DNA from 2 places in the Rhizobium sp. WYCCWR 11152 genome. Region 2 is predicted to be linked to the other one. Evidence: predicted binding sites of a transcription regulator. Region 2 holds the regulator's gene; the other holds the start of a gene.
What was found. The regulator LexA, encoded in region 2, represses DNA repair genes until DNA is damaged. The targets are predictions, from matches to a motif close to TGTTCNNNNTGTGTTCNG.
Positions count from the first base shown of each region.

Region 1 (7,442 bases), on a different contig from region 2:
CACAAAATCCAGGGCATCGGCGCCGGTTTCGCCCCGAAGATCCTCGATACCGGCATCTATGACGAGGTCGTCACCGTGACCAATGACGAAGCCTTCGAACAGGCGCGCCTGGTTGCCCGGCTCGAAGGCGTGCCGGTTGGCATCTCCTCGGGTGCGGCACTGACCGCCGCAATCAAGGTCGGCATCCGTCCCGAGAACGCCGGCAAGAACATCGTCATCATCATCCCCTCCTTCGCCGAGCGTTATCTCTCGACGGCGCTGTTCGAGGGGCTGGGGAGCTGAGGCAGAGCTTTGGCCGGGCTTTTCCGGTCACTCGTCTTCGCAGGATATCGGGCCTGCTTCGGCGCTCTGTGAGCTGCTGATAAAGCCGACCCACTCCTCTTTCGTCATGCTCGGGCTTGTCCCGAGCATCTGCAGCCAGTTGATATGCAGCAGATCCTCGGCACAAGGCCGAGGATGACGCCGAGTAAAGGATGAGCTGCCAACAAACTGTCGGGCGCGCTTCGCGCCTCTCACGCAGCCGCCGTCAGCCTTTCGCCGGCGATGCGGTAGGAGATGGCTTCGGCGAGATGGATGCGGCCGACGGTCGGCTTGCCGTCGAGATCGGCCAGCGTGCGGGCGACCTTGAGCACGCGGTGGTAACCGCGGGCGGAGAATTTCATCTTCTCGGCGGCGTCGCGGAGCAGCTGCAGGCCGCTAGCGTCGGGCTCGGCCAGTTTCTCGATCATCGAGGTGGAGCAGCGGGCATTGGTGCCGATGCCTTTTGCGCCTGTGCTTTCGAAGCGCTCCTGCTGGATTTCGCGGGCGCGAGCGACACGACGGGCGACGTCGGCGCTGGTTTCGGCGGCCATCGGCCGGATGAGGTCGGCGGCGGAGACGGCCGGCACATCGATGCGGATATCGATGCGATCCATCAGCGGGCCGGAGATGCGGGCCTGATAATCGCTCATGCAGCGCGGGCCGCGGGCGCAGGTATGGCCCGGCTCGCCGGCCATGCCGCAGCGGCAGGGGTTCATTGCCGCGATCAGCTGGAATTTCGCCGGATAGGAGACGCGGTGATTGGCACGCGCAATGACGCATTCGCCGCCTTCGAGCGGCTGGCGCAGCGCATCGAGCGCCTGCGGCGTGAACTCGGGAAACTCGTCAAGAAAGAGCACGCCGTGATGGGCAAGGGAGGCTTCGCCCGGACGGGCGCGCAGGCCGCCGCCGACAAGGGCCGCCATGGTGGCGGAATGATGCGGGGTGCGGAAGGGCCGGCGATCGGAAAGCTTGCCGCCGGAGAGCTGGCCGGCGATCGAATGCACCATCGACACCTCCAGCAGCTCGGCGGCCGAAAGCGGCGGCAGGATCGACGGCAGTCTTGCCGCCAGCATCGACTTGCCGGAGCCCGGAGGACCGACCATCAGCAGATTATGGCCACCGGCGGCCGCCACCTCGAGCGCCCGCTTGGCGCTTTCCTGGCCCTTGATTTCGGCAAGGTCCGGCAGGTTTGCGGCATTGGCGCGGATCGACGCTTCCGGCCTGGATAGGACCTGCGTGCCGCGGAAATGATTGGCAAGGGCGATCAAGCTGCGCGGTGCGAGGATATCGACGTCCGAGCCCGCCCAGGCGGCTTCGGCGCCGCTTTCGGCCGGGCAGATCAGCCCCTTGCCGAGCGCATTGGCACCGATCGCAGCCGGCAGCGCGCCTGATATGGCGGCGATCGTCCCATCGAGGTTGAGTTCGCCGACGACGACAAAATCCGACAAGGCATCGGCAGGAATGGCGCCGAGCGCGGCCATCAGGGCAAGGGCGATCGGCAGGTCGAAATGCGAGCCCTCTTTCGGCAGGTCGGCAGGCGCCAGATTGACCGTCACGCGCTTGGCCGGCAGCGCCAGGCCGGAGGCGTGGAGGGCGGCCTGCACGCGCTCGCGGCTTTCGGCAACCGCCTTGTCAGGCAGGCCGACGATCTGCATCCCGACCTTGCCGGGTGCAACCATGACCTGGACCTCGACCGGTACACCTTCGATGCCCTGAAATGCAACCGTACTGACACGCGCGACCATAAGCCCATCCCCTTGCCGCAAACTTTTATATACCGCCCCGCAGCCTTTATCGATGCACCCAAAACTGTTGCACAGTTTTGGGCGACATGCATTAAGGCCAGCGGTTGCAATCTGGCATGGACGCAGGAATAAAACAAGAACAATCAAAGAACATAGTCAGGCATCCGCTGTGACCTTGGTTGTGCTCGGTCGCGGGACCAGAACGGTCATGGGCGCCTGGCTCAGCCGCGCTTGCGCTCGATCGCATCCCAAAGCAGAGCTGCTATATCGGCGCCGCCGAACTTCTTGACCTCGCGGATGCCGGTGGGCGACGTGACGTTGATCTCGGTCATGTAATCGCCGATCACATCGATGCCGACGAGCAGGAAGCCGCGCTCCCTCAGCGCCGGGCCGATGCGGGCGCAGATTTCCTGTTCGCGCGGCGTCAGTTCGGTCGCCTCAGCGCGGCCGCCGACATGCATGTTGGAGCGGCTGTCGTGTTCGGCCGGCACGCGGTTGATGGCGCCGGCGAATTCGCCGTCGATCAGGATGATGCGTTTGTCGCCCTTGCGCACGTCGGGCAGATATTGCTGGGCGATGAAGGGCTCGCGGAAAAGCTGGCCGAACATTTCCAGCAGCGAGGAGAGATTGCGGTCGTCGCGGGTCGAATGGAAGACGCCGGCGCCGCCATTGCCGTAAAGCGGTTTCAGGATGATATCGCCCATCTCGTCGCGGAAGCGGCGGATCTCGGTGGCATCCTTGGTGATCAGCGTCTTCGGCATCAGGTCGGAGAATTCGGTGACGAAGATTTTTTCCGGCGAATTGCGCACCCAGGCCGGATCGTTGACGACGAGCGTCTTCGGATGGATGCGCTCGAGCAGATGCGTCGAGGTGATATAGGCCATGTCGAAGGGCGGGTCCTGGCGCAGCAGCACGACATCCATGGTCGCGAGATCGACGCGCTCGGGCGCGCCAAGCTCGTAGTGATCGCCCTTGACGTCGCGCAGCACCATCGGCTCGACGCTGGCATAAAGCTTGCCGTCGCGGAAGCTCAGGCGATCGGGGGTATAATGGAAGAGCCTGTAGCCGCGCGCCTGGGCTTCCAGGCTCATGGCGAAGGTGGAATCACCTGCGATATTGATGCCTGCGACATGATCCATCTGGACCGCTACATTGGTGATCTTGGCCATTTCCATCCCTCGCTGAATGCCGGACAGATGTAGGTCGGCCAGATATCAAACGCAACGGTCAATCAAGGGCTTCGGCGGCTCCGACGATCTTCAGGCGGCGATGCCCTGGTTGCCGTTGTTGCGCAGCATGTTGCGGAGACGGTAGGCGATCGCCAAGGGCTTCGGGAAGGGCTTGCGCAGGAAGGCGACCTTGCGGACGTAATTGTCGACCCGCCAGCTCGCCCAGGTTCCGCCGGCGAAAAAGGCGACGTCGCCGGCGCGCAAGGTTCGTTCGGTGCCGTCCTCGGCGGTGATATGGACCTCGCCTTCGAGGATCATCACCGTCTCGTCCCAGCCGAAGCGCCAGCGAAATTCACCCGCCGTGCAGTCCCAGATCGCCGTCAGCGAGGCCTCGTCATGGCCGCGCGAATGTTCGGCGGTGCGGGCCTGCGGATTGCCGTTGATAATCCAGTCCGGATTGATCGGTGTGGATTTCAGCGGCAGCAGATCGCTCGCATGCGCGACGAAGGATTTTCCGGCCGGCTTCGCCACGGCAGCATACGGTACCGAGCGCGCGGCCATGGCGACCGCACTTGCAAGCATCAGCTTCCAGGCCATGAAACAACCCCCAATTGCTACCCTACCGAGTCGATAGCAGAGAGTCGTAAGGACCTGGTTCAAGCGGGGACTAAAATTTTAACGATCCGGAAATCGGATGGGGCGAAAGGAGGTCAGAAGGCATCAATAAAATGCCGCGGCAGCCGGCCCGGCATGATCGCCACGATATCATAACGCTGGGAAAGGCGGGCCTGATCCGCCTGGCGGGCAAGCCAGAGATCGCTTGCCGCCCGTATCCGCTTTTGTGCGGCGACAGAGACGGCGTCGACCGCCGCCGCCTCGCCATGGCGGGCCTTGACCTCGACGAAGACGGCGAGATCGCCCTTGCGGGCGATGATATCGATCTCGCCGAGCCGGGTGCGGTGGCGCAGCGCCAGGATGCGGTAGCCCTTCAGCATCAGGAAGACGGCCGCGACATATTCCGACATGCGGCCCCGGCGCAGCGCCTTCCTTCTGATCGCGGTGAGATCATTATCGCCCATCGGCGTTCTTGATCTCCAGCAGGCGCTGGTAGAGCACCTTGCGCGGCAGGCCGGTGAGGCGGGCGGCTTCGGTGGCGGCGCCTGCCGTCGGCATTGACTTCGACAGGTCGGCCAGCACGGCTTCGACATCGGCCTCAGACGTCTCGACCGGCTCCGGCGGACCGATCACCAGGACGATCTCGCCCTTGACGTTTTCCACCTGCTGATAATGCGCCGCAAGGTCGGCAAGCGTGCCGCGGCGGAACTCCTCATAGGTCTTGGTCAGCTCGCGGCAGACGGAGGCGGGCCGAGTGCCGCCCAGCACATCGGCGGCGGCCAGAAGCGTTGCGCCGATGCGATGCGGCGATTCAAAGAAGATCAGCGTCGCGGGCGCTGCTGCAAGTTCACCGAGGCGGTCGCGGCGGGCCTTGTCCTTGGCCGGCAGGAAACCGGCGAAAAGGAAAGCATCGTTCGGCAGGCCGGAGCCGACAAGGGCTGCGAGCGGCGCGGAGGCGCCGGGAATGGGAATGACACGGTAACCTGCCGCTATCGCCTGTTGCGCCAGCCGATAGCCGGGATCGGAGACCAGCGGCGTGCCGGCATCGGAAACCAGCGCCACCGATCGCCCGGCTTCGAGCGCCTGCAGCAGCCTTGGGCCAGCTTCGTCGGCATTGTGCTCATGATAGGCAAAGGGGCGGTTCTGGATGCCGTAGCGGTCGAGCAGCACGCGGGTGACGCGCGTATCCTCGCAGGCAAGCACATCGGCGCCGGCCAGCGTTTCGAGCGCCCGCAGGGTGATGTCGCCGAGATTGCCGATGGGAGTGGCGACCAGATAGAGCGCCGGCTCCAGCGGCCGCGCCGGGACCGTTGCATTGTGCAGGCGGAAGCTTCGCCGGGTGGCGGCGTCCGCTGTCGTTTCCTCATTCATGCCATTTGCTTTCGTCCCGCCGGCTCGTCGCCGGCATCGAACCCTTATGGGCGAGCCGCACCGCTTCGGCAAGGGTTCGGATTTCTGTGAGCATTGCTCTGGAAAACCGCAAATGCAGGGGTGCCGACGTCCATGCCTCTTGCAAAGCAATGCTGAAGTCTGCCATTTTGCCCGTCCACTCCCCCGGCCTCAAGCCGGGACAGCATTCTTCGGGTGCTCGATGCGCCCGGACAGTCACGGTCGAAAGCGGTAGCATCCCATGCGTATTACTATTGAGCGGTCAAACCTGTTGAAATCGCTGAACCACGTCCACCGCGTGGTCGAACGTCGCAACACGATCCCGATCCTGTCCAACGTATTGCTCAAGGCCGACGGCCAAAAGCTCGACATGAAGGCGACCGACCTCGACCTCGAAATCACCGAGGCGACCCCTGCTAGCGTCGAGCAGCCCGGCGCCACCACCGTTCCCGCGCATCTCCTCTACGATATCGTGCGCAAGCTTTCCGACGGCTCGGAAGTGCTGCTTGCCACCAGCCCGGATGGCGGCGCGATGACCGTGCAGTCCGGCCGCTCGAAATTCTCGCTTCAGTGCCTGCCGGAATCGGACTTCCCGGATCTCACAGCCGGCACCTTCACCCATTCCTTCAAGCTGAAGGCGGCCGATCTGAAGATGCTGATCGACCGCACGCAGTTCGCGATCTCGACGGAAGAGACGCGTTATTATCTGAACGGCATCTTCTTCCACACGATCGAGAGCAACGGCCAACTGAAGCTGAGGGCGGTTGCGACCGACGGCCACCGGCTGGCGCGCGCCGATGTCGATGCGCCCTCCGGCTCCGAGGGCATGCCCGGCATCATCATTCCGCGCAAGACGGTCGGCGAGTTGCAGAAGCTGGTCGACAATCCCGAGGTGATGGTGACCGTCGAGGTCTCCGACGCCAAGATCCGGCTGACCATCGGCTCGATCGTCATGACCTCGAAACTGATCGACGGCACCTTCCCGGATTATCAGCGCGTCATCCCCACCGGCAACGACAAGGAAATGCGGGTCGACTGCACGAGTTTCGCACAGGCCGTCGACCGCGTCTCGACGATCTCCTCCGAGCGCGGCCGCGCCGTAAAGCTGGCGCTTTCCGAGGGGCAGCTGATGCTGACCGTCAACAATCCCGATTCCGGCAGCGCGACGGAAGAAGTTGCCGTCGGCTACGACACGGATGCGATGGAAATCGGCTTCAACGCCAAGTACTTGCTCGACATCACCGCCCAGCTTTCCGGCGAGGAAGCGATCTTCCTGCTTGCCGATGCCGGCTCGCCGACGCTGATCCGCGACACGGCGGGCGACGATGCGCTCTACGTGCTGATGCCGATGCGCGTCTGACCGGAACGAAGGCCGCTCATTGCCGTTTTTCCTCCTGTCAAAACGGAGGATCCCATGACCAAAAAGACGGGAACGGTGCGTATCGGCATATCCGGCTGGACCTATGCGCCCTGGCGCGGCCAATTCTACCCGAAGGACCTGCCGCAGAAGCAGGAACTTTCCTATGCCGCCCGGCACTTCCGGTCGATCGAGATCAACGGCACCTTCTACGGATTGCAGCGGCCCGAAAGCTTCGGCCGCTGGCGCGAGGAAACGCCGGAGGATTTCGTCTTCGCGGTCAAGGGACCGCGCTTCATCACCCATATGCTGCGGCTGCAGGATATCCAGACGGCGCTCGCCAATTTTCTCGCCTCCGGCGTTTTGCGGCTCGGCCCCAAGCTCGGGCCGATCCTCTGGCAATTCCCGCCGAACATGGCCTTCGACCCATCCCTTTTCGAGAGCTTTTTGTCGCTGCTGCCGCACGACCGCGACGCGGCGATAACGCTTGCGAAGCGGCACGACTGGCATATCAAGGGACCGGCCTGGCTTAAATGCGACGGGCACCAGCCGATCCGGCATGCGCTGGAGATTCGCCACGAGAGCTTCCGCTCACCCGCCTTCATCGAGATGCTCAGGCGTCACAGAGTCGCTCTCGTCTGCGCCGATACGGTGAAATGGCCGCTGCTGATGGATGTCACCGCCGATTTCAGCTACTGCCGCCTGCATGGCTCGGAAAAGCTCTATGTCAGCGGCTACGAGGACGAAGCGCTCGACATATGGGCGCAACGCATCCGCGCCTGGGCCACGGGCGGAGAACCGGAGAATGCGACGCGGGTGCTGGCGCCCGTAGCGGCGCGCAGCAAAGGTCGCGACGTCTATCTCTAT
Region 1 covers NZ_JABFCP010000011.1:493,564-501,005, forward strand. Annotated here, with positions in the region: gene cysK (cysteine synthase A) at 1-282, shown strand, start outside; gene G9X67_RS24010 (YifB family Mg chelatase-like AAA ATPase) at 513-2,045, opposite strand; gene gshB (glutathione synthase) at 2,267-3,214, opposite strand; gene G9X67_RS24020 (cupin domain-containing protein) at 3,305-3,811, opposite strand; gene G9X67_RS24025 (YraN family protein) at 3,925-4,293, opposite strand; gene rsmI (16S rRNA (cytidine(1402)-2'-O)-methyltransferase) at 4,283-5,200, opposite strand; gene dnaN (DNA polymerase III subunit beta) at 5,460-6,578, shown strand; gene G9X67_RS24040 (DUF72 domain-containing protein) at 6,633-7,442, shown strand, end outside.
Region 1: G9X67_RS24010 (YifB family Mg chelatase-like AAA ATPase) is a predicted target of LexA. The motif match lies at 2,181-2,198, and genes of this name have one in related genera.

Region 2 (7,442 bases):
GCGCAGGCCGTAATCGCCATGAATGCAATGATAACCGAAATAGGAGAGGAAGGCGACCGTCATGGCCGGAATGACGAAGCGACCGATCTTTCTCTTCTTATGATGCCTTGTCCACATACACGCATGCTCTTGAACGCATTACCAATTCGTTCAATCTAACGCGCAGAGATTAACCGTTCGTTGACTCTAAAAAACGGGCAACAAAAAACCCGCGCCGGGAGGCGCGGGTCAAGCCATTGGAAATCAGGATCCGATCAGCCGCGAATGATCGAGCGGCCGGCATACTGGGCCTGCGGGCCGAGGCCCTCTTCGATGCGGATCAGCTGATTGTACTTGGCAAGACGGTCGGAACGCGACAGCGAGCCGGTCTTGATCTGACCGCAGTTGGTGGCGACCGCGAGATCGGCGATGGTCGAATCTTCGGTCTCGCCGGAGCGATGGGACATGACGGCGGTATAGGCCGCCTTGTGCGCCGTGTTGACGGCATCGAGCGTCTCCGTCAGCGTGCCGATCTGGTTGACCTTGACGAGGATCGAGTTGGCGACACCCATGCGGATGCCGTCGCGAAGACGGGCAGAGTTGGTGACGAAGAGATCGTCGCCGACGAGCTGAGTCTTCTTACCGGCCAGGTCGGTCAGCGTCTTCCAGCCATCCCAGTCGTCTTCGGCCATGCCGTCCTCGATCGAGATGATCGGATACTTGGCGGCGAGCTCGGCCAGATATTCGGCCATGGCGCCCGATTCCAGCGTGCGGCCTTCACCTTCGAGAACGTATTTGCCGTCCTTGAAGAATTCGGTCGAGGCGCAGTCGAGGCCGAGGCACATGTCGTCGCCCGGCTTGTAGCCGGCTTTCTCGATCGACTTCATGATGAAGTCGAGGGCCTCGGGCGCGCTCTTCAGGCCCGGTGCGAAACCGCCTTCGTCGCCGACATTGGTGTTATGACCCTGCGCGGCAAGTTCCTTGCGCAGCGTATGGAAGACTTCCGAACCCATGCGCACGGCTTCGGCGATCGAATCGGCGCCGACCGGCAGAATCATGAATTCCTGGAAATCGATCGGGTTGTCGGCATGAGCACCACCATTGATGATGTTCATCATCGGCACCGGCAGAAGGCTGGCGGAAGCGCCGCCGACATAACGGTAGAGCGGCAGGCCGGACGCCTGGGCCGCAGCCTTGGCAACGGCGAGCGATACGCCGAGGATGGCGTTGGCACCGAGGCGCGACTTGTTCGGCGTGCCGTCCAGCTCGATCATGATGTTGTCGATCTGGATCTGGTTTTCGGCGTCGATGCCGCCGATCGCGTCGAAGATCTCGGTGTTGGCAGCTTCGACCGCCTTTTCGACACCCTTGCCGAGGTAGCGCTTGCCGCCGTCACGCAGTTCGACCGCTTCATGCGCGCCCGTCGAGGCGCCCGAGGGAACGGCCGCGCGGCCCATGCTGCCATCTTCGAGATAGACATCGACTTCGACGGTGGGATTGCCACGGCTATCGAGAATCTCGCGGGCGATGATATCGGTGATTGCAGTCATGGGTTCTTCCTGCTCGGTGGGTGATAAGTCGGTTCGAAACCTGTCTTAGTCGAAGGCGTGCAAATTACAATGCCGCAATTTCCAGCCTTCGGACCAGCCTTCCCGGCCTATAGTACGATCATGTCAGACTGTTGAACGTCAAGCTGAACCTTAGGCCTTGGCGACCGCATCGAAGGCAAGCAGCTTTTCGAGAAGCCGCGGCATGTCCTTGAGATAGACCATGTTCGGGCCGTCCGAAGGGGCATTGTCGGGGTCCTGATGGGTTTCGACGAAGACACCAGCAATACCGGCAGCCACTGCGGCGCGCGCCAGGGTTTCCACGAATTCCCGCTGACCGCCGGAGGATTCGCCCTGGCCGCCCGGCTGCGCCACGGAATGGGTCGCGTCGAAGATAACGGGCGCGCCCATCGCCGCCATGATCGGCAACGAACGCATGTCGGAAATCAGCGTATTGTAGCCGAAGGAGACGCCGCGCTCGCACAGCAGCACGTTCGGATTGCCGCTGGCATTGAGCTTCTTCAGGACGTTCTTCATATCCCAGGGGGCGAGGAACTGGCCCTTCTTGACATTGACGACGCGGCCGGTCTTGGCGGCGGCGATAAGAAGGTCGGTCTGGCGGCAAAGGAAGGCCGGGATCTGCAGGACATCGACGACCTTCGCCACCTCCCCGCATTGCTCGGCGGTATGAACGTCGGTCAGGACGGGAAAGCCGAATTCCTTCTTGAGGTCGGCAAAGACCTCCATGCCCTTTTCGATCCCGATGCCGCGTTCGGCCGAAAGCGAGGTCCGGTTCGCTTTGTCGAAGGAGCTCTTGTAGACGAGGCCGATACCGAGCTTTCCGCAAAGCTCTTTCAGCGTGCCGGCAACCATGAAGGCGTGGTCGCGGCTCTCCATCTGGCAGGGACCGGCAATCAGCGACAGGCGGCCGGTATTGGAAAAAGTGACCTGGCCTTGGCCTTCGCCGATCCTGACTTCGGAATTCGTATCAGTGCTCATCGTGTTTCCTCGAAGGCGAAGAGCGTGCCCTGCCCGGGCGCGGGCTTCACCAGAATGCGATTGTTCTTGCGCGTGTAGGTCACCCCGTTAGCAGCCAAATGCGCTTCTGTCACGGCAAGATCGGCGACAGTGAAGAGGATTGCCCGGCCGCGCAGGCCGCGATCGGCGGATGAGCCGGCGATGTCGAAATAGGCCTCCAGCCCTTCCGGCGTCATCAGGCTGATTTTCGCATTCGATGCTGCGATATTGACGCCGAACCCGGTCTTCTCGACTGCCGATTGCGCCACCGCAAGGCTGACGAAGGCAGCGAAGGCGGCCGGCTCCGGCGTGCAAAGCGCGATCTCGACTATGCCGGTGACACCATTGGCATGCGCCTCCAGCGCGGCGCGGTCGGCCGGCAGCGGATTGACGCGCTCGACGCTGAAAAGCAGGAGATCCGGCGCGCGCAGGTCGCCGGCAAAAGCCAGCTTGAAGCCGGCAATCGCCTCGGAACCGTCCGGCATCGTCATCGGCCGGGTGAACTCCAGCATCTCGCCGGCGCTCGATCCGTTGCCGACGAAATTCTGATGATCGATGCCGGCATCCTTGCTGCCGAAAGCCAGCCCCGAAAGCCCCTCCTCGCCGCAGCGGAAGCGGAAGGCCTGGTTGCGGGCGGTGAAGACATTGCCTTGCCGCGCTGATGCCTCGCTCTCCTCGACGCTCGCAATCCCGAGCGGCTCCAGATAAGTCTTGTCGGCAAAGAAGACGCAGGCATTCTCCGTTCCGAAGGGATGGCGCGCATCGGCGGCAACGGTGAAGCCGAGCTTGCCGAGCCTCTCGCGCGCCAGATCGATATTGACGACCGGCAGCACGACATGATCCAGCGGGTGCGGTTTGGCGGAGTGCTCGTTCATGATATCCCCTCTCCTAACACGGCAGAGATGTGTGAGAGTGCCGCCCAAGGCAAGACTTGTGTGCCAATCCGGCGAATGAAAATAATAATCTCAACGAGTTGGCGCCAAGTTTTACGGAAATTTAGCTACTTGCGGAACACATATGGAACATATAGTGTATGTTCTGGATTTGTTTCAATCACGAGGTCACAACGTCGATGCTCACGCGCAAACAACAGGAGCTTCTCCTTTTCATTCATGAGCGCATGAAGGAATCCGGCGTTCCGCCATCTTTCGACGAAATGAAGGATGCCCTGGATCTCGCTTCCAAGTCCGGGATTCACCGGCTGATTACGGCGCTGGAGGAGCGTGGCTTCATTCGCCGCCTACCGAACCGCGCCCGTGCGCTCGAGGTCATCAAGCTTCCGGAGGCCTACAGCCCCAGCATCCAGCCCCGGCGCGGCTTTTCGCCGAGCGTCATCGAGGGCAGCCTCGGCAAACCTCAGCCGGTCGCCGCCCCCGCTCCCGCAAAACCCGTCGCCGACAACGGCAACTCGGTCTCCGTGCCGGTCATGGGCCGAATCGCTGCCGGTGTGCCGATCTCGGCGATCCAGAACAACACCCACGACATCGTCGTTCCGGCCGACATGCTCGGTTCCGGTGAACATTATGCGCTGGAGGTCAAGGGCGATTCGATGATCGACGCCGGCATCTTCGACGGCGACACCGTGATCATCCGCAACGGCAGCACTGCAAGTCCTGGCGACATCGTCGTTGCTCTCGTCGACGACGAGGAAGCGACACTGAAGCGCTTCCGCCGCAAGGGCGCCTCGATCGCGCTGGAGGCCGCCAACCCGGCTTACGAGACCCGGATTTTCGGGCCGGACCGTGTCAAGGTTCAGGGTAAACTCGTCGGCCTCATTCGCCGCTATCACTGACATTGGCTAGGCTCGATTCGGTAAAGCTGTTGCTGCGCCAGTCATAGGCGCGATGGCGCATCCATGGCCGCGACAATGCATCGAATGCGGTTGCGACCTCCAGGCCGGCGTCCGTGAAGCGCAACTCGATGGATCCGGTCCTGCGCAGCGTCTCACCGGTGAAGAGCGTCGCACCCGAGCGGCAGCTGTTGAAGCGAAGGCGGACCGAGGTCACGACGATATCGGCCGCGTCGCATGCCGGACCGAGATAGGCGGCATTGTCGATGACAGCAACCACCTGACCATTGGCGAGCCTTGATGTGCACCAGGCCTTCTTGACGCAGGAAAAGCGGTTTGCGTCACCGCCCGCTGTGGCCGCCCGCATCGCGGTCCTTGCTTCGTTCTGCTGATCGCGGGAAAGCCTGACGCGGCGGTCTTCTCCTACCGGCGGGATAGCAGGACCATCCAGCATCTTCGGCGGATCATGCCTCGGCAGGACCAGCGCTCTCTGCCACTGGTCGAAGATGAAATCCGGCGGTCTTTCACGGTTGGACGCCATGGCCGCCGCCTCGACGATTGCGACGAGACTGCCATCCTCCGAAATCACCAAATCCGGCGGACGGGGACCCGGCAGAAGCAGCAGGATGAGCGTTGCGACCGCGATGATCGATGTGCCGACATGGCGCAACCGGGTGCGGAGCAGCGTCAGCAGCAGAAAGCCTGCCACGGCGACGGCGAAATACCAGGCGGGCAAGCGGCCGACGTCTATATTGCCATCCCAGCCGGACACCGTCTTTGCGACCGCGATCACCAGATCGAGGCCGAATCCCACCACCTTCCAAGGCAAAACGTCCAGGCCGAAAGGCATGAGCAGCATCGCCAGCAGGCCGGCCGGCATGATGATGAAGGAGATGATCGGCATTGTCGCGAGGTTTGCCGGCAGGCCGTAGGCGGTCAGGCGATGAAAATGCTCGATCGAAAACAGCGCGGTGGAAAAACCGCCGATCAGCGAGGTCAGGAAGATGCCGCCGAAGAAGCCCGCAACCGTAACGAATGGCCTGATGATCGGCAGCTTCAGGAAGGCGTTTTCGCGGACGCGCCGGTCCTTCCACAGCTGATAGCCCGAGACCAGCGCCAATGTCGCTGCAAAAGACATCTGGAAGCTCGGACCCAAAACCTCGGACGGCGAAATGACGATGATGACGAGCGCGGAGAGAGCGACATTGCGCAGGCTGATCGACGGCCGGTCGAAGAAGACGGCAACCAACATGATGGCCATCATGATGAAGGCGCGTTCGGCAGAGACCGCAAAGCCCGAAATCAGGAAATAGGCGGTGACAGCGATGAGCGCGCCGGCGGCAGCGATCTTCTTCGTCGGGTAGGCCTCAGCAATGCCGGGAAAGAGGCTGAGCAGCATCCGGAAGCCGACGAAGAAGATGCCGGCCGACAGCGCCATGTTGAGGCCGGAGATGGCGATGATATGAGCCAGACCGGACTGGCGCAGCGCCTCCGTCGTTTCATTCGAGATGGCACGCCGCTCGTCCGTCACCAGAGCAGCGGCGAAAGCGCCGGTGTCGCCGGGCAGGATCGACCTTATGCGGTCACCAATGCCGCTGCGCAGCCGGTAGAGCCCTTCGAGCAGCGTTTCAGCCGTCGATCTGGCAGCCTGGGGACCAGCCTGCGCATCGACCTTCGTCGGTGCACCGTAGAAGAAGCCGTTGGCGCCGATGCCATCGAAATAGGCACCGAAGGAGAAGTCGTTGAGTTCGGGAAGTGCCGGACCTGCCGGCGGCGTCAGCCGCGCCCTGCCGGTAATGATATCGCCGATCTCGAAGGCCGCGTCCGCGCCGCGGGCGATGGCGGTGATGCGTTCCGGCCGCCGCTTCAGCTCCGGTGCCTTAGTGCCGGTGACCGCAAGAATGTAGCGCCACCGCCCGCGACCATCGCCTTCGCGCCGCTCGACACGGCCGGTCACCGTGGTCGTCACTGATGAATCGAGGATCACGGTCGAAGCCCGCCGGCTCTCGAACTGCGCCGTGACCATGCCGCAGACCACGAGCGAGAGCGCCAGCAGCGTTGCCCGCACTGCCGCCCGGCTGCGGCTGGCGATGAGAACCGCCACTGTCACCGCCGACAGGCAGAGCAGTGATGCAACGAGGGGAAAATCCGATGCCGCGAGAAACCAGACGGCTGACCCAGCGCCGAGGAAGACCGGCGAAAACAGCAGCAGGCGGCCATGGTCCGCCTCTTCGCCCAGCATGCGCATGCCGGCACGCAGCACTTGCGAGGCTGCGGCCGGCAGCCGGTGGCGCAATGGTGTCGCCGACTGCGTCCGTGTCGGTCGCGTCACCACGACAGGTGGTGAAAAACTGGAGGAGTCGGCAAGGCCTTCGCCTGCTTCCGGCCGCAATTCGACTGTCGTCAACTCCTGCATGAACCGCCCAAGCCCGGCTGCGAAGGCGGCCAGAATGCAACCTCCAATCAAATCCGGCAAGAATAATCGATTGAAATATGAGGGAAAATCGCGAGCGCCAAAAGACCAGTCGAATCATCAGCTTCCGATATGCGTGCGGCTCATCGCTGCAGTGCCTAAAAGGTGATACCGCAATGCACAAAATGCCATCACGGTAACTTGGCATTAGCTTCGCGATCATATAGCTATCGGTGAGGACGCTTAACCCCTATGGCGCTTTTATGGCGCCACCGCCATTTCGGAGGATCAGCATGACGGATCAAAGCGCTACAATAAAAATCGGTGACAAGTCTGTCGACCTTGCTGTCAAAAGCGGCACGATCGGCCCGAGCGTCATCGATATCGGTGCCCTCTACAAGAACACGGCTTCCTTCACCTACGATCCGGGTTTTACATCGACCGCATCCTGTGAATCGAAAATCACCTACATCGACGGCGACGAAGGTGTCCTGCTGCATCGCGGCTATCCGATCGAGCAGCTCGCCGAGCACGGCGACTTCCTCGAAGTCTGCTACCTCCTGCTTTACGGCGAACTGCCGACCACCGTGCAGAAGAAGGATTTCGATTACCGCGTCACGCACCACACCATGGTGCACGAGCAGATGAGCCGCTTCTTCACCGGCTTCCGCCGCGATGCGCATCCGATGGCCGTCAT
Region 2 covers NZ_JABFCP010000008.1:735,512-742,953, forward strand. Annotated here, with positions in the region: gene G9X67_RS13400 (septum formation initiator family protein) at 1-117, opposite strand, end outside; gene eno (phosphopyruvate hydratase) at 255-1,529, opposite strand; gene kdsA (3-deoxy-8-phosphooctulonate synthase) at 1,680-2,525, opposite strand; gene G9X67_RS13415 (VOC family protein) at 2,522-3,418, opposite strand; gene lexA (transcriptional repressor LexA) at 3,616-4,335, shown strand; gene G9X67_RS13425 (ComEC/Rec2 family competence protein) at 4,316-6,748, opposite strand; gene gltA (citrate synthase) at 7,039-7,442, shown strand, end outside.